Regions from separate parts of the Lederbergia sp. B243.17 genome, predicted to be linked through region 1. Evidence: predicted binding sites of a transcription regulator. Region 1 holds the regulator's gene; the other holds the start of a gene.
What was found. Region 1 encodes NrdR, which represses ribonucleotide reductase genes. Its sites were predicted from a motif close to AACACNATATATNGTGTT; they were not measured.

Region 1 (15,124 bases):
TTACGATACTTTATGTATATGGAGGGACGGGACAACCTAGACCAGGAATTACAAAGGGCGGGAAGCATGGCAAAAAAGCTGCCAGGAAAGGCCGTGTCACGGCTCTTTCCTGGCAGCTTATTCGTCACTGGTGGCGGCGGTTCGGCCCGTCCAATCCGATCGGGCGGGATAGATACATGACCCTCTCCATGATCCGGCCAGCCTTCATTTGCTCTTCCTCTCCCCTTTGGGAGTACGTTAAATGATGGGAAAGACCGTCCATAGAAAAATTCGATGAGAAAAAGGTGGGGAGCTGCTCATCCATCCTGTACTGAAGAATAGCGCCTAGTACTTCGTCTCTCGTCCAGCTTGACATCGACTCGGCGCCAATATCATCGAGCATGAGGATCGGTGCTGTTTTCACCGATTGCAGCTTATCGTCCAGGGAGTGGTCGCTGATCGACTGCTTCATTTCCCGCAGAAATTCCGGTACATAGACGAGCAGAGACGGGATGTTCTTATCCGCAAGGTGATTGGCGATTGCCCCGAGCAGAAAAGATTTTCCCACACCAAACGGTCCGTGAAGGTAAAGCCCCTTCATGTAATTTCCCGGCTTGTATTGGGATGCGAATCGTTCCGCATACTCGAACGCGTCCATCCTGCCCGGACTGTCCAGGGAAAAATCCGCAAAGGAAGCACGCAGGATCGCTTTAGGCATGTATATGCTTTTAATCAGCCTTTCCGCCCGTTTGCGTTCATCTTCCATCACTTTCGTCGGGCACGGGCGGTAATGGATCGTCACATTCCCCCGTTCAAATACAAGCTCCGGCTCATATCCCTGCATCATGTTCCGGCACTGAGCAAGTCCGCTGCAACCTTCACAGTGTTTTGTCTGTGTGGAAAACTCGTACAGCTTCATTAAGTTTTTCTCAATGTCACTCTCGCTCATTACCCCTTCATATTGGTGAATAAAGCGGGCAACATCCGGATTGGCGAGCACTTCCGCTTTCAAGTGCTCGTATCGCTGCCGGAAATCGGGTGTCTTGATCTTGGACAACGTCCTATTGATCTTCTCCACCTTTTTCACCTCCTGCTTTCTTATACTTTCTCTGGATCGCTTCCAGTCGTTTGCGCTTTTCTTCCAGTTCTTCGGTTTCCTCCGCCTGAGCCGGAGCCTTGGCGGTCACATGCTCATTTGCCAAAAACCAGTCAGGCAGCTTTTCCGTACGGATCGGCTTTCTTTTCCTTTGGGTCGGAGCTGTCTTTCCGCTCGCCCATTCCTGGTACTGCCGGTTCTCTTCAATCGCCAAATCCATTGCCTCTCGGACCGACTTGATTTTCTTCCGCGACCAATGGGATGCGATTTTCTCCAAATAGCTCTTTGAGAGCTTCATGTCCGTCTTGAGCATGACATAATGGATCAATACATTCATGACGCCCGGCTCCAGCTTCTGCTGGAACATGACCTCCTCAACCGCTTTTACGTCGGCTTTCGCAGGCTCGGCACCGTCTGACAGGTCGACAAGAAGTTCTCTCGGAGAAACAGTTTCCAAATAGTGGACAAGCTTTTCCTGTTTCGTCATTTCCTTCTCCGGCTCGCGTGCCGCCGGCCTCGTCTCACGTTTATCAATCAGTTCAGGCAGCCTGTCGCCATTTTCCATCTGATACCAGTCTCTCGCCGCCTTGCGCAGCTCTTCGATATCCACCGTCTGCGATGCATTCATCACAGAAAGGAGAAGATGCTGCATGTCGATAGCGTTGATCGAATAGAGAAAGGCGAGCTTGCTGATCGCATCCTTCACTGCGGGCGTCAAAACCTTCCGCGGCACGGTCAGATTCGACAGCCCATCCTCAAGCAGTGCAAAATCAAAACCGCGGCCGTCGATCGGGATCGGGACTGCTTCCGCTCGGCGGTGCAGCCCCTGCCCTTTCTCAGGTATTCCTGCCTGATGTGCCTCCGGATTGGTAAGCGACTCCACTCCAATCGATTCGAACACATCCTGGAAGGAACGCGTAATATCGGCATACTCCCCACGATCGATCTGCCCATCGGAAAAGTACTTCTTCAGGCGCAAAAAGTGGGCCTGCCCCAGCTTTTGGTATAAATAAATATTCAACATGCCGTCCGTGAAAAATTGCTCTGCCGATAAAGGAGGCAGCAATTCATAAATGAATGTCCTGTCTTCCTCTTCCTTTATGTACGTCTTCAGCAGTCCGATGCCTTCGAGCTTCAGCCGGGCATCATAGATTTCCTGGAGATTCAGCCCGAGCATATTCATCAAATGATAGTGATTCCACGTATCGGACCAAAGCCTGCTCTCTGTCACTGCATGCCAGAGAGTCGTGTACAGGCTCATGCAAACCGGCCCCATCAAAGGCTGATACAAATAGGCTACGACCTTATGATCGTGGCGGTGAAGGGTGCCCTTCATCACCACTTGAAAAGAGTCGACTGGCTGTACTTCATTCCAATGCTGCATCATATTTACACACTTTCGTTATGCTTTTTTTATTAATTCCTTCAGTTCATCCAAGAAGACGTTGATATCTTTAAACTGCCGGTATACGGATGCGAAACGGACATAAGCGACCTCATCGACCTTCGCCAGCTTGTCCATCACCCTTTCCCCGACAAGCTCAGATTGTACTTCCGCCTGTCCGAGGCTGCGCAGCTCCCGCTCGATATCGCTCGTCATCTCTTCCAGTTGATCAAGCGTTACAGGACGTTTCTCGCATGCGCGGATCAGTCCGCGCAGGATTTTTTCCCTGCTGAACTCTTCGCGGATGCCTTCCTTTTTCACGACGATGAGAGGGGTCTCCTCCACTCTTTCAAAGGTCGTGAACCGGTAGGCACATTTTTCGCATTCCCTTCTTCTCCGGATGGCCCGGACGTCGTCAGCAGGCCGTGAATCGACAACGCGGGTTCCGTTATGATGACAAGACGGACACTTCATTTCTCTATCCTCTCCGTTCCGATCGCTTTTTCTTATTATACCTCACTTTTCGTCGAAAATAAAAAGAGTACCCATTTCCCTATAGACCAAAAAGAGCCCATTCCTAATCGAATCGGCTCCTTTCTTATAAAAGTTGGCTTTTATCGGACCGCGTGCTCAAGCTTCAACGGTCCCATTCCACGCGGCATCTCTAGCGTTTCCCTTGTTTCCGCATCGAGCGCTGCCGCAATATAATCGGCTGCAATATTCGGATCCAAGTCTCCGCAAGTATAGACATCGATACTCGCATACCCATGCTCCGGAAAGCTGTGGATCGTCAAATGGGATTCAGAAATGATAACGACTCCGCTGACTCCCTGCGGAGCAAACTTGTGAAAAGCGACTTCGCGAATTTCCGCACCTGATTTCAAAGCAGCATCGACAAACACCTGCTCGATGTATGGCATGCTGTTCAGCTTGTCAAAATCACAACCCCATAATTCTGATATTACATGACGTCCCATTGTTTCCATTGATCGTTCCCCCTTCAACGTATTTTTTAGCGATCACAAAAACAAGTTAAAGATGTTTAACTGCAACGGGGGAAAGTTAGTCCAATGAGGTCCTAACCCTTTAAGCAGTTATGCGGTTTTATGCATTTGCATAGCTGTTCATTCAAACACCACGATTCATAGTATAAGGCTTGAATAATCGTTTGGCAATAACTTTCGGATTTATTATTTGAATTCAAATGCAGCAGAAAGAAGCCCGGAACACCATCCGGCGTCCGGGCAAGCTTTCTTCAGTCATCAATCCACGCCTCATTCGAGATGGCTTGGACCGTTTGCTCATAAATTTCACTTCGATCTGCATCTTTCATGAAGGAGGAGCTGATAAAATCTATCAGGTAAAGGGTGCTTAAATCCAAACCAGTTGAAATAAACCGTGTCCGCAATGGATGAAGCGTCAGCAGTACCGCTTCGGAAATTTTTGTAAGCGGGGCATCTCCATACGCGGTTATGGAAACAAGCTTGACTCCCCTTTCCTTCGCTCTCCGTACAGATGTAAGCAAATCCCGAGTCTGGCCGGAACGGGAAATGGCGATGAGCACATCGTCTTTTTGCAGAAGGGTGCTCCGGATGATCATCAAATGGGGGTCTGTCACAGCCTCGGAATTGAAGCCCATTCTACTTAAACGGTAATTCAATTCCTGGGCTGCAAGACCAGAACTCCCGAGACCATACACATGCACTTTCGCTGCTCCCTCGATAATCCGGAGAACGTTCAGCATCTCGGCATCCTCGTTCAAACCTTCGATATCGCGCAAAGATGATTCGTACTGCTGTTTCAATTGGACCCCGATGCTATCATCGGCTTCACTGTGTCCCTCACGAGCAAGTTTCAGCTTCAATTCCACGAAACTAGTGCATGATACTTTTTTGCAGAACCTTGTAACGGTCGCGACCGAGACGCCGGTTTTAAGTGCAATCTCTTTTATATTGCTGTGAGAAGCCTCTTCCGGCGATGAAAGCAAATAGTCCGCCAAACCTTTTTCTTTATCGGAGAAAGAAGAATAGTTGGCTTGGATCTCTGTCAAAAGTGTGCCCAAAGCACATTACACCTCTTTGATTGCCTCTACAAAACGGCTAGTGATTTGCTGGGGTCTGGTGATAGCTCCGCCCACGACAACGGCATGCACTCCAAGCGAAAGGACATGCTTCGCCATCTCGGGAGACAGAATATTCCCCTCGGCAATCACTGGAATGCGTACATTGTCCAGCACCAGTTTAACAAATTCGAAATCATTGTGAAACAGTTTTCCGCCCGCCGTTTGTTTTGTGTATCCATAAAGGGTAGTGGAAACACAGTCAAAGCCGAGCTTTTCCGCTGTTTGCGCTTCTTCTATGGTTGAAATGTCAGCCATTAATAATATTTCAGGATGAGCTTTTTTCACAAAGTCCACCTGCTCGGCCAACGTTTCCCCGTTAGGGCGAGGGCGGTCCGTTGCGTCGAGGGCAATCATTTCACAATCCGATTCAATCAGTTCCTTCAATTCCTCTTTTGTCGCAGTAATGTATACTTCACTGTCCGGATAGTCCCGTTTAATAATGCCGATAACAGGCAGATCCACTTCCGCCTTAATCGCTAGAATATCTTCTTTTGAGTTGGCGCGGATGCCTGCTGCCCCACCCTGCTTTGCTGCCAGAGCCATCTTGGACATAATAAAAGAGCTGTGCAGCGGCTCATCCTCAAGCGCTTGGCATGAAACAACCAGTTTGTATTTTATTTCGTTTAACATTCATTACTCACCTACAATTTCATTGATTTCATTTTTAATGATCGTCACATGGGGACCATATATTACCTGGATCCCATTGCCTTTTTTCACAACGCCCTTTGCTCCCGTTTGCTTCAGAAGCCCATCGTCCACTTTCTCTGAATCTATGACACTTACTCTAAGCCGGGTCGCGCAGCAATCCACAGCCGTTAAATTATCCGATCCGCCCAGTGCACTGATAATCGTTTGAGCGCGTTCGCTCGAATCTTCTGTCCCGGCAGGCGAATCTTGCTCATCTTCCCGTCCGGGTGTCTTGAAGTTGAACTTTTTGATGAAGAAGGAGAACAAAAAGTAGTAAATGAAAAACCATGGTATCCCGATCAGCGGAACAACAATCCAATTTGTCTTTGCGTTTCCTTGTAAAATACCGAATAATACAAAGTCAATAAATCCTCCGGAAAACGTCTGGCCGATGGTAATTTGAAAAATATGAGCCATCATAAAAGCAAGGCCATCCAAGAAAGCATGCACTACATACAGCATCGGTGCGATGAACAAGAAGGAAAACTCGAGCGGCTCGGTTATCCCTGTCAGGAAAGATGTCAAGGCAGCAGAGCCCATCAATCCAGCCACTACCTTCTTGTGCTGGGGCTTTGCTGTCCGGTAGATTGCAAAAGCAGCACCGACCAAGCCAAACATCATCGTAATAAAGCGGCCGGACATGAAACGGGCTGTACCGATATAAAACTTGTGAACATCAGGATCAGCCAGCTGTGCAAAGAAAATCCGCTGTGTCCCTTCGACCATATGGCCATTGACCATGAGGGACCCTCCGAGACTGGTTGTCCAGAACGGCATATAAAAAATATGATGCAGCCCGAACGGTCCAAGCAATCTCAATACGAAGCCATAAACGAAGGTGCCGATATAACCTGTCGCTTCCACAAGTCCGCCCATTTTAAAGATTCCCGCTTGAATAAACGGCCAGGCAACAAACATGATGGCGCCTAGGAAGATTGTAGCAAATGAAGATACAATCGGCACAAAGCGCGACCCGCTGAAGAAGCCCAAGAATGGCGGCAACTGCTTCTTGTTATAACGATTGTGAAGCAAGGCGACTACTACCCCCACTACTACACCGCCGAAAACTCCTGTTTCCAGTGTAGGGATGCCCAAGGTTGTCCCTTGTCCGACAGAGGCCGGATTTTCCGTGTTCATTTTACCAGTGATGGTTAAAAGAGCGGATATTGTTGAGTTCATGACAAGGAACCCGAGCATGCCGGCAAGCCCGGCTGTGCCCTTATCGGTTTTTGCCAATCCGACTGCAACGCCAATAGCAAACAAGAGGGCCAAGTTTGCGAAAATCACATTTCCGGCGCTCGACATAACTGTAAACACGGCTTGCAGCCAAGAAATATCCAAGAATGGATACGCTTTAATCGTATTTGGATTGGATAAGGCACCCCCGATACCGAGTAAAAGCCCGGCAGCAGGCAGAACGGCAATCGGCAACATGAATGATTTACCGAACTGCTGTGCCTTCTCGAAGAAACTATTCATCAAAATCACTTCCCTTTTGTAAATCATTTTCATTTAAATTATAAAGGGCGTTTTTCCCGTTTGCAAGCGGTTTTTTTATCCAACTTCTGGCATGGGTGCATAGTTTCTCAAAAAAAAAACACATCTTCCCGATGTGTTTGCCAAAATACTGGCGGCGGATGTTGAATCAGCCTGCTTTTATGTCTTTGTGCAAAATAGCGGAGGATACATGACGGGTAAGCTCAATGACGCGGCAGGAGTATGCCCATTCATTGTCATACCAGGCGAGCACTTTGATTTTGCTTTTTCCGATCGCAATGGTGGAAAGCCCGTCGACAATGGCAGAGTGTGAGTTCGTGTTAAAGTCGGAGGATACGAGCGGCTCTTCTGTATATTGGATAATTCCCTTCCACTCTCCTGAGGCAGCTTCTTTCAGAACGCTATTTACAGTCTCTGCATCAGCTTCGCCTTCCAAGTCGACAACGAGATCGACGAGGGAGACATTCGGCGTTGGAACACGAAGAGCCATACCGTGGATCTTCCCCTTCATCTGTGGGAGCACAAGTTCCAATGTTTTAGCGGCCCCTGTCGTTGTCGGTATGATCGATTGTCCGCACGCCCGGGCTCGGCGCAAGTCTTTGTGAGGATTATCGATATTATTTTGATCGTTTGTATAGGCATGCACCGTTGTCATCAGGCCATTGACAATCCCGAAATTATCATCCAGCACTTTTATAATGGGTGCAAGGCAGTTTGTTGTGCAGGATGCATTTGAGATCACATCATGCTCATCAATATTCAAAGCGCTTTCATTTACTCCCATCACGATGGTGACGTCCTCCCTTTTCCCAGGCGCCGTCAAAATGACCTTTTTGGCTCCGGCAGTTAAATGCATGGCGGCTTTTTCCCTTTCATTGAACTTCCCGGTCGCCTCTATAACAATATCGATTCCCATTCTTCCCCAAGGAAGCTCGAGCGGGTTACGATTGTTCAGCAGGAGGATATCCTGGCCATTAACGATCAGTCTTTCATCCTTGCACTCCACCGTTCCTGCAAAAGAACCGTGAGTCGTATCGTATTTAATCAGATGGGCCAATGTTTGCGCTGGATAACTCGCGTTGATGGCGGCAATCGGCATATTGTCCTCCATCGCCTTTCTGAATACCATCCGGCCAATCCGGCCAAAACCGTTGATTGCAATCTTCGCATTCATCCTCTAAAAACCCTCCAATAAAGTTATACTAAATCTTACAATAGTATAACACATTAACAGATGAGGGAGGATATAATTGTCATGAAAAAATCACCATGATGATTCATGGTGACAGTTTCCAGCTGGATATGATCTTTTCTAATTGGGCCTCAGACTCAGAAATCTCCCCATTATTATCAATCACTGCGTCTGCCCACTCGCGCTTTTGGCTGAGAGGGAGCTGGGATGCAATCCTTGCCTTTGCCTCTTCCTCGCTAAGCTGGTTTCTCGCCATCAGTCGCTCCAGCTGCACATTCTCCGACACATAGACAACAATCACTTTCTCTACGAGACGGGTTAGTTTGCTCTCAAAGAGCAGCGGAATGTCATAAATGACAGTCTCCTTTCCGGACGAGACCGCTTTTTCCTTCCATTCGTCCATCCTCTCCCTCACGGCCGGATGGACAATACTGTTCAGCAATAATCGTTTTTCCTCATTATGAAAAATAACGGAGCCCAGTTTCGCTCGATCTATTTCGCCGTCCGGCTGGAGAATTTCCTCACCGAATTCGGCGACAACTTGTTTATATGCTTCTTCTCCTTGTTCAACAACGGCCCTCGCCGCCTTGTCAGCATCTACAATCGCAAACCCGCGATTGTGGAGCAGGCGGGAAATTGTGCTTTTTCCGCTGGCGATGCCGCCTGTCAGTCCGATAATGGCTGTCATGGCTCCTCCTCTTTCACATTTTAATCAGCCCGATACAAATAAGCAGAACGCCCGGCATGAAGGCAAACTTCTGGAGCCAGTGCGCCTTGGAAAACAATCGGCCCATCCTCAGGCCGGCAGCCAGAAACATTCCACTCATGATCGCCGCACATCCGGCAAGCAAAGCCGGAGAGTAGCCGATCATGGCAGCTCCGATTCCTGCTCCGAAAGCATCCAGCGACAATGCCGCACCGAGAAATAATGCCTCAAGCCCGTTAATCGTTCCAGACCGGTCAAAGTCGGCCCGGGTTGGTTTACGTAAAATATGGATGACAATCCCAAGCGATTTAATTTCCCACTTGAGAACATGCTTTTCTCCATGGTCCGCCGGGTTCTGATCCGTTTTAAAAAATTGGATGACGACCCATGTACCGATGCAAATCAGGATGATACCGCCAATCCGATTTGCCGCTTCCGGAGACATTAGTCCAACGAGCCCTTTTCCAGCCAGCATGGCAAAAGCCAGAGAGGCTGCGGTCATCATGGAAATGATAACGATCGATTTAAACGGAATCCATATTTTCCTGAGACCGTATGCAAGCCCGGTACTAAAGCTATCAAGACTGATGGCAGCGGCAAGCAGCACTAATGATAGTGTATACCCCATTCTGAATCCCCTTCCTCGCCAATACTGCGGAGATAACACAGTATATGAGGAAAAAAGGGGATGGTTAAACGGAGTGGTGATCAGGGAATTTGGCAATCCGGGCAAAAGTGGGTTCCCCGCCCGCCGACTTTAATTTTTTCAATTGGTGTTCCGCAATTCGGGCACGGTTCACCTTTTCGCCCGTATACCAAAAGCTTCTCCTGGTAAGTCCCGGATAATCCATGGGCATTCATATACGTATTGACAGAGCTGCCCCCCGCTTCAATTGAGTCGGCCAGCACTCTCGCCGACTGAATCCGCAGTGTTTCAATCTCATTCTTTTTGAGCGATGAAGCTTTCCGCTCCGGATGGATATGCGAGTGAAACAGCACCTCGTCGACATAAATATTGCCAAGCCCGGTGACGACTGTCTGATCGAGCAAAACGCTCTTGATTGCCCGGTCTGTTTTCCCCAGTTTTTCCTGGAGATAATCAAAGGTAAATTGCTCTGAAAAAGGTTCAGGCCCAAGTTTTGCGAGCGGCAGCAGGTCATGCTCCGTGCCCCGTGCAAACAGGTGCATCGTGCCGAACTTCCGGACATCACGGTAATGCAATTCAGTTCCGTCCGTAAAATAAAAGATGATATGCGTATGCTTATCCTTTTCATCACCTGCATCGTGCAGGCGGTAATTCCCTTCCATCCTCAGATGGGACACGAGTGCATAGTCCTGGAGAAGAAAGATCAGGAATTTTCCCTTCCGGTCGATGCTTTCGATCGTCTGCCCGGGAAGAGCATCCTGGAATTGTTCGTATTCTTCCGGGTGTTTAATGATTTTCGGCCAGCCCACTTCGACACGATTGATCGTTTTACCTGCGACAAGCTGTGTCAATGATCTGCGGACCGTTTCCACTTCCGGCAGTTCCGGCATAAGCTGCTCCCTCCCTTGGTGTTATTTTACTTTGCGTCAAACCATGTCGGTCCGTATGCATACTCCACCTTAAGCGGAACCGCAAGCTCCAATGCATGCTCCATTACATCGGGCACAATTTCCTTCAGTTTCTCCACTTCGTGTTCAGGCGCTTCAAAAATCAATTCATCATGCACTTGAAGAAGCAGCCTTGCTTCAAGCCCTTCCTTTTCCAGGCGGGCATCCATATCAATCATCGCTTTTTTGATAATATCTGCAGCACTGCCTTGGATCGGCGTGTTCATCGCTGTCCGTTCGGCAAAGCTTCGCAGGTTGAAATTTCTGCTCGTGATTTCAGGAATATAGCGCCTCCGGTGAAGCAGTGTGGACACATAGCCTTTTTCCCTCGCCTCAGCGATACTGTCATCCATGTAATTTTTGACTCCCGGGAAGCTCTCAAGATAGCGGTCGATAAATCTTCCCGCCTCTTTCCTCGTAATGCCGAGGCTCTGCGACAGGCCATAATCGCTGATTCCGTATACAATACCGAAGTTCACCGCTTTTGCCTGTCTTCTCATATTCGATGTTACTCCGTCTGCTTCAACATGGAAAACATCCATCGCGGTCTTCGTATGAATATCAAGTCCATGCTGGAACGCTTCGATCAGATTGTCATCCTTCGCAATATCGGCGAGAACCCGAAGTTCGATTTGTGAATAGTCCGCCGAAAAGATAACCCAGCCCTCTTCGGACGGTATGAACGCCTGGCGAATTTTCCGTCCTTCCTCAAGCCGGATCGGGATGTTCTGCAAATTCGGATCTGTAGAGCTCAACCTGCCGGTGGTCGTCAGCGCCTGATTGAAACGGGTATGAACCTTATCCGAACCCGAATGGATGACTTTTAATAGCCCCTCAATGTATGTGGACTGCAGCTTGCCAAGCTGGCGGTAATCAAGGATCGCCCGGATGATTTCATGGTCGTTTTCCAGTTTCTCTAACACATCTGCAGAAGTCGAATAGCCTGTTTTGGTTTTTTTGATCACGGGCAGCCCGAGTTTTTCAAATAGAATGACGCCAAGCTGTTTCGGTGAATTGATGTTGAACGGCTCCCCAGCCAGTTCGTGAATATGGCTTTCAATCTCTTTCAGTCTGGAGCCGACTTCCTCTTTCATTTTCTCAAGACGGCCAACATCAACTTTCACACCTGTATACTCCATTTTCGCCAAGATCAGGGCAAGCGGAAGCTCCAAATCAAAGAAAAGGTCGGTTTGCTCATTTTTTTCCAAATCCTTAATGAGAGGCGTATGGAGAGCCAGAACAGCCGCTGCCTTGCGGGCAAGATGGGCGGCAAGCTCATCACCCTCTGCAGCTTTCCGCTTCGCCCCTTTACCATATACACTCTCATCGGACTGGACATTCGTATATTGGTGCAGCTTAGCTACATCAGAAAAGTCCTTCGGTGATTCGGATGGGTTGAGCAGATACGAAACGAGAAGAAGATCAAAGTCGATCCCGTTCAAGTCGATGCCTCGTTTCTTCAGAGAAACGACAGACCGTTTTGCATCAAACACCCTTTTCTTGCTGGATGGGTCTTCTGCCCATTTTTTGAAAACAGGTGAGGCGAGTGCTGTTTCAACCGGCAAAAAATAATTGCCATTCTCATTCGCGAGTCCAAAACCGATAATGTCGCCTGTATAGTAATTGTCTTCCAATATTTCAACGTAAAGAGCATTCTCGTCAGCAAAAAGCTCCTCTTCAATCGTTTCGGCCACTTTATACTCTAAGTCCGCCAGTTCCACTTCCTCTGCTTCTTCCGCACCATCGAGCTTATCAAGCAGTGAATTGAAGCCAAGCTCCCTGAAGACCGCAGACAATTTGTCCACTTCATATCCTGAATACTGAAGATCCTCCACATCTATAGGAACCGGGGCATTCTTTTCGATTGTCGCCAGTTCCTTGCTCATCACAGCCTGGTCATTGAACTCTGCGAGCTTCTCTTTCAGCTTTGCCCCGCTCACCTCGGCAATATTATTGAGGAGGTTCTCCAAGGTCCCGAATTGTTTCAGTAGCTTGATAGCGGTTTTTTCCCCAACCCCTGGAACGCCTGGGATGTTATCCGAAGAATCCCCCATCAAACCTTTCATATCTATGATCTGTTCTGGTGTAAGTCCGTATTTCTCTTCAATATGGGCAGGCGTGTATTCCTCAATATCTGTTATTCCTTTTCTCGTAATGCCGACCGTTATCTTATCCGTACTCAGCTGTGTCAAGTCCTTATCCCCGGAAATAACCCGGACATTGAACCCTTCCTCTGCGGCACGGACGGCAAGCGTTCCGATGATATCATCCGCCTCGTAATTCTCCAGCTCAAAACGTTTGATTCCGTAGGCATCGAGCAACTCCCGCAGAAATGGGAACTGTTCCGACAGCTCGGGCGGCGTTTTCTGGCGCCCTCCTTTGTATTCTTTGAACGTCGAGTGGCGGAAAGTCGTTTTCCCGGCATCGAAAGCAACAAGAATATGCGTTGGCTTGACCTCGTCCAACACTTTCATCAGCATCGTTGTAAATCCGTACACCGCGTTCGTGTGGATCCCTTTGTCATTATTCAACAGCGGCAGCGCAAAAAACGCACGGTACGCAATACTGTTTCCATCAATCAGCAATAGTTTCTTCTTCATCCTTAACCTCCTCAAGGGGCTCTCGTACATCCATTTTAACATGTTAGAGGAAAAGTCGCTCATCAGGCGAAGTCACTGCCCGAATAACGAAAAAAAACCCGCAGGCTTTATCTGCCTGGCGGGTTTTCGTCAATTCGTATACCCCATCAGCAGGCGGGCATACGGTGAATCGGACGGGATGACAATGACGGTCTCCTCACCGATCGTCTTTTTATAGGTTTCCAATGTGCGGTAAAGCTGATAGAACTCCTTATCCTTGGAAAAAGCCTCATTGTAAATCCTTGCCGCTTCCCCCTCCCCTTCAGAACGGATGATTTCCGCCTCTGCTTGGGCTTTGGCGAGCATTTCCCGTACTTTTCGGTCGGTCTCCGCAGTTTCATCATTTTTTTTGGCATCGCCCATCGATAAATATTCCTGTGCCTTCGATTCCCGTTCCGAGATCATTCTCAGGTATACTGAGTTTTCGTTCTCCTGTGGAAGGTCTGTGCGTTTTGTGCGGACGTCGGTCACGACAATTCCGTACTCATCGCGGGCAAGGAGTTCGTTCACTCTCTCCGTCACCTTGTCATTCAGGCTGCCCCTTGACGACTTCTCATCATTGATGATTGCCTCGTAATCCAGCTGTCCCAGTTCGGATCTGACAACTGAATAAATAAATTCCTCCATCCGCGATTCCGCATTCGCAACGGTTCTCGCATTGGAAATCATCTTCCGCGGGTCATCGATTCTCCAGACCGCATAATTGTCGATGATCATCCGCTTCTTATCTTTCGTGTTGATTTCCGCCTGTGATACGTCATATGTCATCTGGTATTTCGGGAGGGTCGATACGCTTTGGATAAACGGAACCTTAAATCCGAGTCCCGGCGTGTCTTTGATCCTCACGACTTCACCAAATTGCCGCACTACCTTGTATTCTCCTTCTTTTACAACAAACGCACTCGTCAGAAGAAGGAGGAGCAGTACAATCAGGATGACAAAAAACAAGCCGAACCTGACAAACTTCTTCCATTCGAGGTTTATGCTTTTCCTTGCTTCCAGGTCAATCACTTTTTTGTCCATTACTGCTTCCCTCCTTCTTCTGTGGCACTTGGTTCAGGCCGTTCCAGCGGACGGATCGGGAAGTGTTTCAGTGTGCTGCCTTCATCATTCATAATATAAATTTCCGCACCCGGCAGCACCTGCTCAAGGGTCTCAAGAATAAGGCGTTCACGGGTGATTTGAGGGTTCGATTTATACTGCTCATACAGCTTATTGAAAACCGCAACATCGCCTCGCGCTGCCTCCAGCCTTGCCTGCTTCTCTCCGTTCGCCTTGGACATTATGGCAGCCTCTTCTCCTTTTGCCTCATTCATGCGCTTATTCTCGTACTTTTTCGCTTCGTTGATTTTTGTATTCATCGTTTCCCGGGCATCCGTTACAGCAGTAAATGCACTTCTTACCTCTTTATTCGGGAGCTCGACATCCTTCAGGTTGACAGCAAGAATCGAGATGCCGACATCGTATTTGTCCATCAAAGAGGTCAGCAGTTCCCGTACGTTTGCCTCAATCTCTACTTTTCCGGACGTGAGGGCATCATCGATTTTTGAGCTGCCGATAATGCTCCGGAGCGAAGCCGATGTCGCATTGTATAAAATCTGCTCCGGGTCTTCCGAGTGGAAGAGGTATTTTTTCGGGTCCGTGATTTTCCACTGGACAACAAGGTCCGCCAATACAATATTTTCATCACCGGTAATCATTTTCGTTTCGGCGGGCTGGTTTTTCCCTTCCTTGTAGCCAAAATCAAGCTTGAGCGTTTCCCGCGCCAGCTTTTCAACACGCTGGATCGGATATGGCAGTTTGAAATGCAGCCCTGGTTCCGTCACCGTCTCCTCCGCTCTGCCAAATGTCAAAATGACGGCCTGGTCCGATTCGTCGACAGTGTACCAGGACGTGACGAGGACAAGAGCCAGAATAAGGACAGCCGCCACAAGGCCTGTAACGGTCAACGTTCTTTTCATACTCATATCGCATTTTCCTTTCCCCATTTTTCTCTATACCTGTTCATACGTCCGGGATTAGAAAAAGATTCATTTGGCAGGCAGGAAAAAGAAATCCCGAAAACCTGTGAAGGTTTCCGGGATGAATATTAGGCTAAAACTTTCATGACTTCGCGGACAGAATCAGCAGACTTCTGAAGTGCAGCTTTCTCTTCATCCGTCAGATCCAGTTCAATCACTTTCTCGATTCCTTCTTTACCAAGGATGGTCGGGACACCAAGGTAGA
Region 2 (15,124 bases), on a different contig from region 1:
TTACCGAACTGGCAAATATATCGACCATCCACACCGCCGGCAGGCTTAAAGCTCCCCTCCCAAAATAGGAAAAAGAGGCGTCCGCAAGAATCAGCTTTCACTGATTTTTCCAGGCGCCTCTTACTTGTATGATTGACTGTCAAAAGATCTGTTAGCTTTCTTTTTTTATAAAAAGCGGAACCAGTACAATAGCTCCGATGATTAGATAGGCAAATACAAACACATTATCGAATAAAAATGGTGTATTGATTCGTATCTCATCTTCACCTTCCATATAATCGATCACCTTGAATACAGGGGGAAAGATCCATAATACCCATTTGGTAAATGCCAGCTTTTCAATGATGGATTTGGAAACAATTGAAAGTACGATGATTAATACGGACGAAAGCCAAGCATGTTTTTTAGCTGCAAGTTTCGTTGCCGAAAATAGTGTTCCTACCAATATCCCAAAAGCCAAGAAAACCAGGTGGCTGTAAAATGCAAAAATGTATAGCCTGAGCGTCATACTCCCTTTGAAGCTTCCAGCGATAATAGGGAAAAAGATAGCAAATAAAAGCAAGGGTATCATGATGATCAAGGCGGTTATCCATTTGCCGAATAAATAATTCGTCTTCCTTCCAAGATGAGAAAATAAGATATGCTTTTCGCTCTCTTCATCCAATGTAAAGACGGACATGGTGATCCACGTCATGATTACATACATTGAAATAGAAGATACGCCATAACTGCTGAGGATCGGCACACCTGAATAGGCATATAGAATAAATATCCAGCCTAAAAAGATAACTACAGGCGGGATAAATTTTAAGGATCGAATATAGCTTAGTAATTGATAACGGATGAAAGCTGACAACTTAAAACCTCTTCTCTGTTAGTTCAATTATTGAACATCCCCGTTCAAGCAACATGGACAAAACCTTATCAGACTCTTTAGCGGAGACATATATTTCAACGGTGCCATCCCCTGCAAATTTGTGCCTGATGGAAGGAATCCCTGCTATTTTATCTCGAGTTGGGATTAGCGCTCTTATCATTCTTACTGTTTCCTCATTAATTACTGGAGAATCAGAGACAATCCTCCCACTCTCTACCGTGATAACCCTCTCGGCCAACCCTTCAATCAGTAAGGAATCATGTGCAGTAAAAATGATCGTTTTATCCTTTTGAAGTGAATTCAGCTGACGGAGAAGTTCTATTTCTGCCTTTTCATCTAGCCCCGTCAGCGGTTCGTCTAGCAGCAATACATCGGGATCATTTAATAATGCCTGTATGATACCGGCCTTTTGTTTCGTCCCTTTTGAACATTTTTTTATAGGGGTAGCCAGGAATTCTGTAATGGCAAACTGCTCTGCATAGTTTTCCATTCTTTTTTGCAGCCCTTCTTCGATTGTAGAAGACATCTTCCCCATTAACAGTAAATAATCATGTATTGTAAATCGGATGTTTTCCGGGAAGTGTTCCGGGACATAGCCGAAGCTCATGTGAGATCGATGCACTTGCCCTTCAGTTTCTGTAAAAATACCGCCGATAAGCTTCAGCAGACTGCTTTTTCCCGAGCCGTTATTCCCGGTAATCGCCACCTTTTCCCCTCTTGATATGCTTATAGAGACATCTTCAATAAGTGTTCTTCCATCTATTTTCTTGCAAACTTTATTTGCCTCAAATATGTTCATAAAATTCCTCTTTCCATTTTCCTGCATAAAATTCGAGAGCTATGTTTTCTAAAAGAAGCAGAGAATGATACGTCTCTAATTATACAACAACTCTGATGTAGAGATTATTCAATACTCTATTAATTTGATGCCTTAAAAAACGCGAACAGAAGATTTCCTATTTGACGACCTTGGCATCGGATATCGTTGCCTCAGCGAATATATCGACTTCTTACGAGAAGAGCTGTTATTACGTTGAAAACAAATAAACATTTATAAATATTTTCAATAATGTTATTATTTAAGTGAAATCATTTACAAAGGGAGAGGTTTCTTCTGACAACTACCACAAACGATAAGGCTATTGTTAATGAGGTAACGATTAATGCACCATTACATTTAGTGTGGTATGCATGGATAATCTCTGAAAGAGTTTCGGAATGGTTTGCTCCTGAAACGGTAGTAGAATTGAGGGATGGTGGTGCATACGAACTCTATTTTATCCCTGGAAATCATACAAGCATGAATACGAAGGGATGTAAAATCACAAAACTTATAACTGAAAAAGAGCTTCAATTTACCTGGAAAGGACCAGACCCATTTGAGGCATTGATGAACAAAGAAGATGAGTTAACAATTGTTAATATAAGTTTCAAATCAGTCGATGATCATTCTACAAAGGTAATAGTTGAACATATTGGATTTAAAAATACTGAGGACTGGATTGATGCCATTAACTGGCATCAAATGGCGTGGTCAGGTGTTCTTGATAGTTTAAAATCTGCGCTCGAAAAGGGCGAAGGAAATTTATGCTGCCAACCCTAACCTTTTCCTCTCTTTATAGTGGATGTTGAAATTCATTAAAGAGCTTTGTTCCCCCACTCATGTAAAGGGATTAGAGGTCATATTGTATTCCTCCTGGATATCAATGATTAAAACTATATCCAATGGTGCTTTAACCGTCACCGAGGGAAAAAAATTAATGGAATGGATGTTAAGAGAGAACAAATTCTAGTTCTCTCTTTTTTTACACTCACATTCTGCCTTCTCCACATTGTTTCTTAGGGCTTTCATCAACAATTCTATATCTTCAGGGTAGGCGTGTCTTATCTTCTGTATATCTGAAATTGACTTCCAAGCAACTTCTTCAATAATCTTATCAAGGTCGTTGGTGCCGATACTTTCGCCAACCTTCTTCATTTTGAAATAGTACGTTTTAACGTGGATGCCTTTAATTGTCATTTCTTTTATAAAGAGTTTATTCAGAATAACAGCCTCATACCCTGTCTCTTCCATTACCTCCCGTATGCAACATTCTTCTGGCGTTTCCCCTTTTTCCATGCCACCGGAAGGAACGGCCCACAAATCTGAATGATAAGCTTTAACCATAAGCACTTCATTTTTTTCATTGATGCAAACAGCCGCAGAGCCAAACCATTCTTTCAACTTAGCTCCCGTTATGCAACCTTCACATTAGTCTGAAGCCATTTATGCTATTCAGCAAGAAAAATACAATTAACGTAAATCTTTTCCTCCTTCTTTCTTTAAATTTCATTTGTATTATAAGGCAGATACACAATAAATTGTGTTCCCTCATTTAAAGCACTTTTCACTTCAATTTTCCCATTATGAGAAATGACGTATTGTTTCGCAATGGCTAGACCTAGTCCAGTACCTCCGCTATGTCTAGTTCTAGCGTCATCTGTTCGATAGAATCTATCAAACAGATGGGGTAAGTGGTTGGGATCAATACCTTCCCCGGTATCTTCAACAATCACTTTGAAATACTGATCATCGTCATTCATTAAGCAAAAATAAATACTTCCTTCATTTGGCGTATAACGGATAGCATTCGTTAATAAATTGAGAAAAACTTGTTTCATTCGATTCATATCAACAGATATGATAACATTTTTTGTTTTAACTTCGATGTTAATAGAAATGCCTTTTTCCTCAGCAATTGGCCCTATTGCTCTGGTCAGTTCATTAGCCAACTCAAGCATATTTGTCGTAGTTTTATGTAATGGTAAATTTCCCGCTTCCGCTAATGATAACATTCGTAAATCTTCTACTAATTGATTTAGACGAATTATTTCATCCTGCAAGGGTAATAATATCTCTGGTCTGATCATTTTACCTTGCTGCTGCAAGTAATCCAATTTCCCACTGATAATGGTAAGTGGTGTTCTGAGTTCATGAGCTACATCCGCAGTAAGATTCTTACGTACTGCTTCCGCTTGCTCAAGTTCCTGAGACATTTTGTTAAATGCATTAGCGATCTTTCCATATTCATCGTTCGTTTTCACTGGAACCATTGCGCCAAGCTCCCCTTTTCCTAACCTGTTGATGACTGGCAATAAATCACTGAGTGGTGAAGCTAGCCACCTAGATAATCGATAAGCAATTAACAGGGAAATGATAATGAGTATAGAGCCGCTTATGATAAGTATAAAGATAACCGATATGGGGATCCCTAACATAATTTTGGTGAAACCCGCCATCTCTGGGTCATAATAAATAAATTGACCAACTTTTCCACCAATTTCCATTTCCTTCTTTATGCCTAAATGCTCAATCTTTTTTGTGGGTGATTCCCCTTTTTTAAAAACCACATGATTTTCGCTGTCCATCACCAGTATTTCTGAGCCTTCTTGGAAAATACCCCTAAGTGGATCAAACTGTTGAACGTTTTTCCAGGAGTGATTATTCTCTATGTAATAGGTAGTCAGCCTTTTATGAATACGCATCATTTCCCGACCTCTTGTTTCCTCCAAACCTGCTTTTATAGTGCCCCTCACTGTAAAATGAGTTAATAAAATAAAGACTATACTTATAGCAATAATTGTAATAGCTAATGTGAAAAAAAGCTTACGGTGAAAACTCATGGTTGATCACCGAAACGATATCCAAACCCATAAACTGTTTGAATATATTTTGGTTCAGATGGATTATCCTCAATTTTTTTCCTCAATCGGCTAATATGGGCATCGACTGTCCGTTCAACATTTAATAATTCGTCCTCTAGGGCAGATTTTAATAATTGCAGTCTGCTGTAGACAATTCCAGGTTTTTCGGCAAGCGTTAATAAAAGCTTGAATTCTGTTGGTGTCATTGTAATTTCCGAATTATTTTTCCATACACGATACTCAGAAACGGAAATGGTGATTTCATCACGTACTATTCTTTCTTCAGTGGTTTCGGGATTAACCCCAACCCTACGCAAGACAGAACGAATTCGCGCCAATAGTTCCCTTAATGAAAATGGTTTTGTAATATAATCATCCGCACCTACCTCGAGACCCACAATTTTGTCTAATTCATCTGATTTAGCTGTCACCATAATGATTCCAACGTTACTATTTTTTCTAATTTCACGGCAAACATCAAGACCGTTCATATTGGGCATCATCCAATCTAAGACTACTAATGATGGATTCACCGCTTTAATTTTATCAAGTGCCTCTGTTCCTGATTGAGCAGTGATGATTTCGAAACCTTCACTTTTTAAAAAGGAACTCATAAAATCAAGTACTTTTTCTTCGTCATCTACCAGTAAGATTAATTCGGCCATCCTTAATCTCCTTCCCTCTCCCTGTTTTCCATATTATATATGGACTATGAGTGATTCTTGAAAATTTCACTAAAACCGTAATGGACTGCAATAAGTTCACAACATTTATTTGATAATCTTAAAATGTGATCAGTTGACTGGGATGATTAGATAAAGGGCGGATTATTTTTATGGCATAATACAGACTTAATCAAAAGAAAAAATACATTTTGGTACCCGTTCAAGTACTTTTCGTTGCTTCATAGGTTGAAGGAACACTGGCAATGTGGCCGGTAGCGATATATTTGCATAGGTGCAACGGCGAACAACTACTATATACGATGGCTATATCAAGTTTCAATTTATAATGTTTAGCGCCATGCATTACCTATCTCAAAGCATTTGGCAAAATGAAGAAGATAAAAAAATAAACATAATCATTTTTAGGAGGAACAAATATATGATAAATAAAGAAGTGATCAAGCAAAATATAGGGTTAATTCTAAGCTTAGGTGTCATTGCCCTGATTAGACCGATTCTGAAAATAACAGGGATTATACATTTACTTATAAATGAACAGTTTGGAAGTATGCTAATGACCATTCTAATTTCATTGATTTGGTTAATTATCGTTGTTAAGAATAAAAGCCATAATCCAATACAAATTTTAGTTTTTGCCGGTATTAGTTATGCAATATTTGCAACTATACTCAGTGCAATATTATCGCCAATCTTAACTGGACAATTACAAGGTCCCTTAACAAATCCGTTGGCACTTATAAGCATTCTTGTAACAAATATAATTTGGGGTCTGATCATAGGTGTAATTGCAATACCTATGATAAAAAAGGGAAAAAATTAGTACCATAATAAACTTCTTATACCACTAAAAAGGCACCTTTTCACCTTAATCAAGAAAGAAATTAAACGGGCCAAAAATATGAAAGCATTTATTCAATACATGATATTTTTGGCTTGTTACTTTTACAAGAACTCTACATTTACCATAACAATCTTTTCCAAAGCCAATATTGGTGCTATCCATGATGTTCCTTCCAAACCTATATGATTTTCGGTCATTAATCATGAATAGACATCAATTACACCATAGACAATTAGTCAGCAAATGATTAGATTTCTGTCTAACGCACTAAGTAGAGCATGCTAGTGATGGTACATATTGAATAGTAAGCCAACGTTTGTAATCAACTCCAAAGCCTCGTCTAAGCCCACCCAGCAATTTCCTCTCAATTGATGATGATCGTTTGCGTTTTGCCATAAAACTCCCTTCTAAATGAAGTAATCCAGCAATTCGATACAGGTAAAGTCATAACTATATTTTCAGAAATACAAAAAAGTAACCTCTTGCGGTCATCATACCGAAGAGGTTACTTGTTATCAAACTTTAATTAAAGTCACAGCTTCTTGTATTGTGAGGATCTTACAATCCGCATTTCAGCTGGGCGTTGCAGTTGTCGCATGTGTTGCAGCCGCCGATTTCTTTTACTTCGCCTTTGCGGCAGACAGGGCAAGTGTTGCCGATTTCGGATCCGATTGTCACCGATGTGGAGCGAAGGTCTTGGATTGTGTCAACGAGTACAACAGGCTGTTGTTCCCGTTTTTTTGGCGCTTCTTCTGATTCCGATCCATTGTCTTCCGCTTTCAGCGTGAGTACCTGGGAGTCACGGCTGCCGTCGACGTAGACAGTTCCGCCTTTTGCTCCGCCGCGGTACAGGCGCTCGTAGACATTTTCCACCTGTTCGACGGAATAGCCTTTTGGCGCGTTGACCGTTTTGGAGATGGAGCTGTCGATCCATCTTTGGATGACGCATTGGACGTCCGCATGGGCCTCAGGCTTCAGTTCCATCGCTGTTACGAACCAGTTTGGCAGGTTGTCCGCATCTGCCCCCGGATGTTCCTTCAGATAGTCCTCGACGATGTCGGCTTTCACTTCGATGAATTTGCCGAGACGTCCGCTTCTGTAGTAGGTGAAGGAGAAGTATGGCTCAAGGCCTGTCGAGCAGCCTACCATTGTTCCGGTCGATCCTGTCGGCGCGACTGTGAGCAGATGGGAGTTGCGAATTCCATGCTCCTTGATTGCCGCCTTGATCTCTTCCGGCATTTTCTCCATGTAGCCAGTATGTGTGAATGCATCACGCAATCTGTTTGTTTCTTCTTCTGTCTCAGCAGTCAAGAACGGGAAGCTTCCCTTCTCTTTTGCGAGTTTGACAGATTCCTTGTAGGCAGTTGTCGCAATCGCTTCGAACACCTTGTCAACGAGTTCATTGCCTTCAGGGGAGCCGTATTCTTTTTCGCAATAGATCAATAGATCTGCAAGGCCCATAACGCCGAGTCCGACGCGTCTTTCTCCGAGCGCTTGCTTTTTGTTGTCTTCAAGGAAATACGGAGTCGCATCGATGACATTGTCCTGCATTCTGACACCGATTTTGACGGTATTTTTCAGTTTCTCGTAATCTACTTCTTTTGTTTTGCGGTCTACCATTTTCGCAAGGTTGACGGCTGCGAGGTTGCAGACGGAATATGGCGCAAGCGGCTGCTCTCCGCATGGGTTCGTTGCCACGACTTTTTGGCCATATGCTTTCGCATTTGTCATGTCATTCGCATTGTCGATGAAGAAAATGCCCGGTTCTGCGGAATAAGTCGCACAGATGTTGATCAGGTTCCACAATTCTTTCGCCTTGATCTTCCGGTATGTGCGGATTTTGTAGCCAAGCTCTTTCCATTCACGGACATCGCCGACATTATGCCATTCTTCGTTGTAGGCTTTCATCTCTTCCGGTGTGTAATTTTCCACATCCGGGAAGCAAAGCTCGTAGTCGCCATCGTTTTCCACGGCTTCCATAAACTCTTTCGTCAAGCAGACGGAAATGTTCGCGCCTGTTAAAAACTCCGGATTATGGACGGAGTATGTACCACCTTCAGCCAATTTCTCCTCGGCATCACGGAAAATCTCCTCACTGAAGCCGCCTGCTCCCGGAATGCTCCGATAATTAAGGACACCCTGGTACATCGCCTGCTCTGATTGGGTAAGCGGAGTGAATTTCAGCTTGTCCTGCGCATGTTTCTTGATCAGTGCGTCGTTTGTATTTTCGATGAGGAATTTCAGGATTCTCGGGTTTTGCATCTTGGAGATGATGAACTCGATGATGTCAGGATGCCACGATGAAAGCATGATCATTTGTGCACCGCGGCGGGAACCGCCCTGCTCAACAAGATGGGTCAGCTTGGCAATGTCGTCCAGCCATGATACAGAACCGGATGATTTTCCATTTACGCCTCTTGCCAATGTATTGCGCGGACGCAGTGTCGATCCGTTCGTACCGACTCCACCGCCCCGGCTCATGATTTCCATCACTTGCTTGCGATGTTCAGAAATGCCTTCACGGGAATCCGCAACAAACGGCATTACGTAGCAGTTGAAATACGTTACATCCGTCTCTGCGCCTGCACCGTACAATACGCGCCCTGCCGGTACGAAGTTCATCGCTGCCAGTTCTGCGTAAAACTTATCAAACCATTCTTTTCGTTTTTCTTCCGTCTTTTCGACAGATGCGAGACCCGTTGCATTCCGCTTTACGATTTGCTCGTAGAACACTTCCAACGGTTTCTCGATGATGTCGAGCGGTCTTACAATCCGTCCTGTTTCTCTTTCTTCATCGCTGTCCAGCGCATTGCGGAATTCTTCTTCGACCTGGACAACGGCCGTTCCCGCTTCCCAGTCGATCGATTGAAGGAAGCCAAGTCCGCGGGCTGGGAATTTCGGGTCTTCTTTGATCGTCAAAACAACAAAATCCCCGGCCTGCAGTGTGATTTTCTCCGTATCTTTAAAGGAATAGCGGTCAATCATGACCAGTCTGGATACTCCTTTATGGGTGATGTTCATCTCAGGCGTAATCGGGTGCACTTGTTTAAATAAGCCGATGTCCTTATTTAATTTCTCGATATTAAGTGTCATGTTCTTTGTCGTTGCGACAGCCATCTTGCCAGCTCCTTTATTCTATCATTCGCTAATCAGTTATTTCTCTCCTAGATACGTTACCATATGTATATCCGGTAAATCAATGGATAAACACAATATATTGTATTTTCTCGATTAATCCCCACACTATATGTAGTGCTAACAGAATGCAAATTTTAAATTTGTCAAACTTGAAACTTGAAGAATTCGACAGGAAAAAGGAGATTCACCGGTAAAAATCGCCGAATAAATCTTTTTTTCATCAAATTTCGCTGTTGATTTTTTTCGCTTTAAAAAGATTTTGATTCGGAGGCCAGAGAAGAATATAATAGATTATAGGGTGATATTTAGAAAGGGGCAAGGGAATTGTCATTTATTTACTCACTGCTGATTGTACTGGCCGTCATCGTGGCGTTCTCCCTGTACAATTATTTCCGGCAGAAGAAAATTTTGAAGACTTTATCGGAAGATGAATTCCGAGCGGGCTATCGTAAAGCACAGCTGATCGATGTCCGGGAAGCGAATGAATATGAAGCGGGCCATATTCTTGGGGCGCGCAACATTCCAATCTCGCAGTTTAAAACACGGATGAAAGAAATCCGTCCGGACAAGCCGGTCTACCTCTACTGCCAAAGCGGTCTCCGCAGCGGGCGCGCAGGGCAGATGCTTTATAAAAAAGGCTACCGGGACCTGAGCCATCTTGAAGGCGGCTTCAAGAAATGGACCGGAAAAGTGAAAGCGAAAAAATGATTGATAGCAAAAGGAGCCTGGCAGAATATGCCCGGCTCCTTTTGCTTCCTTTATTCTTCCTCATCATCTCTGTATTCCAATAGATCCCCAGGCTGGCAATCGAGCGCTTTACAGATTGCCTCCAAAGTGGAAAGCCTGATTGCCTTCGCCTTGCCGTTTTTCAAAATGGAAATGTTGGCCATTGTGATTCCGACCTTTTCGGAAAGCTCGGTGACGCTCATTTTCCGCTTTGCCAGCATGACATCAATATTGATGATAATCGCCATTTTCTCACCTCAGACCGTCAAATCGTTTTCCGCTTTTATTTCGATTGCGTTTTTCAATAGTTTCTGGAGGACAGCAGCAAAGACGGCGATGACCAGTGATGCAACGATAATGATCATGCCGAGGATGATGATGCCCGGTGCGTCATCATTCTCCGCCGCGATATAGAAAAGCGGCAGCCCCGCCGCATACACAGCACTGATTGTAATCGCACAGTATTTGATCCTTTTCAGGGCTTTTACGGAAAAATCGGAGAAGGCTTCGTTTTTGTCAATCAACGTTAACAGTATAAATGCCTGATAGAGCGCTGTGAAATAAGCAGCAGCCGATACATAGACGCCTGCCAAAACAGGGTATCGCCAAAACGTGGACTTCAGAAAATATTCCGCTGCTTCTTTTGCAACCATCGGCACGATAAAGATGCACAAGGCAAGAATCGGCAGAGCCATCAGAACTAGCGCCAATTTCAAAAAAAGTGTTTCACGCTTCATATTGCACCTCACTAATCGGATTGTTCAATTGATTTTAGCATATTTTTTATCGAATTTCGATAAATATTTATTAAAAAAAGCACACAGAAAGATTTCTGTGTGCTTTGGCTGCTTCTATTCTTCTTTCTTATAGCGAAGGACCGGCTTTCTCGCCGCTTTTGTTTCATCGAGACGTTTGATGAGCGTCGTATGCGGGGCTTCCTGGACGATTTCCGGGTTTTCCTCCGTTTCTTTCGCAATCTGGATCATCGCGTCGATGAAGGCGTCGAGCGTTTCTTTCGACTCGGTTTCGGTCGGCTCAAACATCATGCATTCCTCAACATTGAGCGGGAAGTAGATGGTCGGCGGATGGTAGCCGAAGTCGAGCAGTCTTTTGGCGATGTCGAGCGTCCGTACTCCCAATTTTTTCTGCCGCTTGCCGCTCAAAACAAATTCATGCTTGCAATGGCGGTCATATGGCAGATCAAAATACGGAGCCAGCTTCCGCATCATGTAATTCGCGTTCAGCACAGCGTATTCGGTGACGGCACGCAAGCCGTCCGGACCCATGGAACGAATGTACGTGTAAGCGCGAACGTTGATGCCGAAGTTACCGTAATACGGCTTCACACGGCCGATCGACTGAGGTCGATCGTAATTAATGACATATTCGTCGCCCGATTTTTCGATGACCGGTTTTGGCAAAAATGGGATCAAGTCTTTTTTGACGCCTACAGGGCCTGATCCCGGGCCGCCGCCGCCGTGTGGGCCTGTGAATGTTTTATGCAAATTAAGGTGGACTACGTCAAAGCCCATGTCCCCTGGACGTGCCTTTGACATGACTGCATTCAGATTGGCGCCGTCATAGTACAGCTTTCCGCCTGCTTGGTGGACGATTTCTGCCATTTCCAAAATCTGCTCCTCGAACAGTCCGAGCGTGTTCGGGTTGGTCAGCATCAGCGCTGCCGTGTCAGAACCGACCAGTTCCCGGAGATGCTCAAGGTCGACAAGTCCGTCCTCGCCCGAGCGGACCGTGACGGTCTCAAAGCCTGCGACTGTGGCCGAAGCTGGGTTCGTTCCGTGTGCGGAGTCCGGGACGATCACTTTTGTCCGGCCGGTGTCCCCGTTCGCCTCATGGAAAGCACGGATCATCATCAATCCGGTCCATTCGCCGTGGGCGCCTGCTGCCGGCTGCAGTGTTACCTCGTCCATGCCGGTAATTTCCTTCAGATGCTGCTGGAGGTCGTACATCAATTCAAGCGCTCCCTGGACGGATGAAGCCGGCTGGAGCGGGTGAATATGAGCAAAGCCCGGGAATCTGGCGACCGATTCATTGATTTTCGGATTGTATTTCATCGTACAGGAACCGAGCGGATAAAATCCCGAATCGACGCCATGGTTATGTGTCGACAATTCGGTGAAGTGGCGCATCAGGTCCAGCTCCGATACTTCGGGCAGATCAGGTTCGATATCGCGCAGGTAGCCTTCCGGAATGCAATCCGAAAGATCTACTTCCGGCACATCCATTTCCGGCAGGCTGTAGCCGATCCGGCCGGGAGTTGAAATTTCAAATAGTAGCGGCAATGTCTCTTTACTCATGGCGATCCCCCAATTCTCTGCTAAACTCGTCGATTTCTTCCTTCGTTCGCAGTTCTGTTACAGCGATGAGCATATGTCCTGCAAGCTCCGGATAGTCGCGGCCAAGGTCATAGCCGCCGATGATGCCTTTTTTCAGCAGCTTTTCGTTCATTTCCTCAACCGGGCGGCCAAGCTTGACTACAAATTCATTGAAATGGGAGCCGTCGAACACGACCTTCACCCCGTTCTCTTTCATTGCCTTTTTCGCATAATGGGCTTTCCGGATGTTTTGGATCGCCATTTCTTTGACGCCCTTTTTCCCCAAGGCTGCCATTGCGACCGAAGCGGCCAATGCGTTCAACGCCTGGTTGGAGCAGATATTCGAAGTTGCCTTATCGCGGCGGATGTGCTGCTCGCGGGCTTGGAGCGTAAGGACGAACCCTCTTCTGCCTTCTTCGTCTGTCGTTTCGCCGACGAGCCGTCCCGGCACCTTCCGCATCAGTTTCGTTGTGACGGCAAAATAACCACAGTGCGGTCCGCCGAACGCAGCCGGAATGCCAAATGGCTGGGCATCGCCGACAACGATATCCGCGCCAAATTCTCCAGGCGGCTTCAACGCGCCTAGAGCGAGCGGATTGCTCGATACGACGAATAGGCCTTTCTGGGCGTGAACAAGCTCCTCAATCTCTTTCAGCGGCTCGATTGCACCGAGGAAGTTCGGATATTGGACGATGACACCCGCAGTTTCTACGTCAACTGCTTCAGCGAGCTGTTCCAGGTCTGTCACTCCGTCCTTGAAAGGAATTTCCACCACTTCGATATACTGGCCTTTTGCATAGGTTTTCAGCACTTCGCGGGATTCAGGATGGACCGTCTGAGACACAAGGATTTTCTTCCGCTTTGTGTGGCCGCATGCAAGCATCGCCGCTTCGGCAAGGGCTGTTCCGCCGTCATACATGGAGGAGTTGGCGACATCCATGCCGGTCAGCTCGCAGATCATCGTCTGGAACTGGAAAATCGCCTGCAGCTCGCCCTGTGAAATCTCCGGCTGATAAGGGGTATAGGCCGTGTAAAACTCAGAGCGGGAAATGACATGGTCTACGATCGTAGGAATGTAATGGTCATAGACTCCGGCACCGAGAAAGCTGACGTTCTGCTTCGTGTCGGCATTTTTGGCCGCAAGCCTGCTCAGTTCCTTCAATAATGACGATTCGGATTTGGCCGGCTTGATCGCATAGTCTCCTTGGAATCGGACTTTCTCCGGTATATCGGAAAACAATTCTTCTATCGAATCGACGCCAATCGTCTCAAGCATCTCTTTTTTGTCTTGTTCAGTCATTGGCAAATAACGATGTTTGATCATCTTCTGTCTCTCCCCCAACCTGTTATTTTGAACGGGTATAAAACGGTGTCTTAACCGTCACGGCTTTCAGCCGCTTGCCGCGGATTTCAACTTCAATCTCTTCGCCCTGACCGCTGTATTCCTTTTTCAGCAGCGCAAGCCCGATGTTTTTCTTCATTGTAGGGGACTGGGTGCCGGATGTGACGAATCCGATCTCCTCTTCTCCCTTGAACACCTTATAGCCTGTGCGCGGAATGCCGCGGTCGATCATCTCGATACCTGTGCTCTTGCGCAGCACGCCTTCTTCCTTCTGTTTTTTAAGTGCTTCCTTGCCGAAAAAATCCTCCGTCTTGTTCAACTTAACAGCAAAACCGAGTCCGGCCTCGAGCGGAGTAATGTTCTCATCCAGCTCCTGGCCGTACAAGGCAAGAGCCGCTTCGAACCGGAGAGTATCCCTCGCTCCAAGCCCGCATGGCAGAAGGCCCTCATCCTTGCCGGCTTCAAGCAGGCTTTTCCACAGGTCGGATGCATCATCCGGGCGGCAATACAGCTCAAACCCGTCCTCCCCCGTGTAGCCGGTCCGCGACAAGAGTACCTGTTTTCCGGCAATCTCGGCATCTTCAATAAATTTAAAGAATTTCAGTTCCCCGACGTTCGCGTTTGTAACGAGAGGCTGGAGGACCTCCGCAGCTTTCGGCCCTTGAAGGGCAAGCAGCGCGTACTCCGACGATTTGTTCTCAAGTGTCACATCGCCTGATGCATGTTTTTCGAGCCAGGCAAAGTCCTTTTCGATATTTGCTGCATTGACGACGAGCAAATACGAGCCGTCGTGGAGCATGTATGTAAGCAGATCATCCACTGTCCCGCCGTTTTCATAGCACATCGCCGTATACTGGGCGCTGCCGGGCTGGAGTTTGGACAAGTCATTGGTCATCACTTTTTGCAGAAAAGGCAGGCTGTCCTGGCCCTTCACTAAGATTTCACCCATATGTGACACATCAAATAAGCCGCAAGCTGTACGGACGGCCTCATGTTCCTCCTTGATGCTCGAAAATTGGACAGGCAGGTCCCAGCCGCCGAAGTCGATCGTACGTGCCCCCTGCTCCTGATATAGCGGATATAGCGGTGTTCTTTTCAGTTCCGACATCTCTATTCCCCCTCTTTTTTTATCGGTTTCCCTTTTTCTGGCACGAAAAAAGGACAGAAGAACCCCTATAGCGGGTTCCTCTGTCCTGTCACCTGAAAGTTTGACCGAAAAACGGCTTTCCTCTTTGGTGGCCGGGCCTATAGGCCGGCACTCTCCAGAGTTGCGTCAAACAAGAGTCTTTTTGCCTGAGAGATTCACAATTTCATTGCTTGCTCCTTCGGCGCTGCATCTGCAGTCTCTCCCCTTGCCTTCATTCGCCAATATTTATAATGATAATTGGACATGATAATGGTGGAACGCAATCTCCGTGCTTATCATTTTTTCACATAATTTCAACTACATCGTATCATTGTTTTCATTTTACGGCAATGATTTTCCCAGATTCGTTT

Region 2: the regulator NrdR is predicted to act here: its motif matches at 9,295-9,312, upstream of AC0TWI_RS13860 (vitamin B12-dependent ribonucleotide reductase).

What each region holds. Positions count from the first base shown of each region.
Region 1 is NZ_JBWBKF010000097.1:180,107-195,230, forward strand. It holds gene dnaI (primosomal protein DnaI) at 125-1,057, opposite strand; gene AC0TWI_RS21090 (replication initiation and membrane attachment family protein) at 1,041-2,462, opposite strand; gene nrdR (transcriptional regulator NrdR) at 2,478-2,933, opposite strand; gene speD (adenosylmethionine decarboxylase) at 3,074-3,445, opposite strand; gene AC0TWI_RS21105 (MurR/RpiR family transcriptional regulator) at 3,715-4,521, opposite strand; gene AC0TWI_RS21110 (N-acetylmannosamine-6-phosphate 2-epimerase) at 4,528-5,211, opposite strand; gene AC0TWI_RS21115 (PTS transporter subunit EIIC) at 5,215-6,750, opposite strand; gene AC0TWI_RS21120 (glyceraldehyde-3-phosphate dehydrogenase) at 6,917-7,942, opposite strand; gene coaE (dephospho-CoA kinase) at 8,046-8,648, opposite strand; gene ytaF (sporulation membrane protein YtaF) at 8,662-9,294, opposite strand; gene mutM (DNA-formamidopyrimidine glycosylase) at 9,375-10,202, opposite strand; gene polA (DNA polymerase I) at 10,229-12,859, opposite strand; gene hflC (protease modulator HflC) at 12,989-13,921, opposite strand; gene hflK (FtsH protease activity modulator HflK) at 13,921-14,859, opposite strand; gene mdh (malate dehydrogenase) at 14,988-15,124, opposite strand, start outside.
Region 2 is NZ_JBWBKF010000073.1:76,459-91,582, forward strand. It holds gene AC0TWI_RS13825 (hypothetical protein) at 152-856, opposite strand; gene AC0TWI_RS13830 (ATP-binding cassette domain-containing protein) at 858-1,676, opposite strand; gene AC0TWI_RS13835 (SRPBCC family protein) at 2,037-2,480, shown strand; gene AC0TWI_RS13840 (NUDIX domain-containing protein) at 2,667-3,101, opposite strand; gene AC0TWI_RS13845 (HAMP domain-containing sensor histidine kinase) at 3,200-4,405, opposite strand; gene AC0TWI_RS13850 (response regulator) at 4,537-5,226, opposite strand; gene AC0TWI_RS13855 (hypothetical protein) at 5,666-6,067, shown strand; gene AC0TWI_RS13860 (vitamin B12-dependent ribonucleotide reductase) at 6,647-9,205, opposite strand; gene AC0TWI_RS13865 (rhodanese-like domain-containing protein) at 9,551-9,934, shown strand; gene AC0TWI_RS13870 (helix-turn-helix domain-containing protein) at 9,985-10,200, opposite strand; gene AC0TWI_RS13875 (DUF2975 domain-containing protein) at 10,210-10,689, opposite strand; gene gcvPB (aminomethyl-transferring glycine dehydrogenase subunit GcvPB) at 10,804-12,267, opposite strand; gene gcvPA (aminomethyl-transferring glycine dehydrogenase subunit GcvPA) at 12,260-13,606, opposite strand; gene gcvT (glycine cleavage system aminomethyltransferase GcvT) at 13,632-14,735, opposite strand; glycine riboswitch at 14,899-14,989, opposite strand.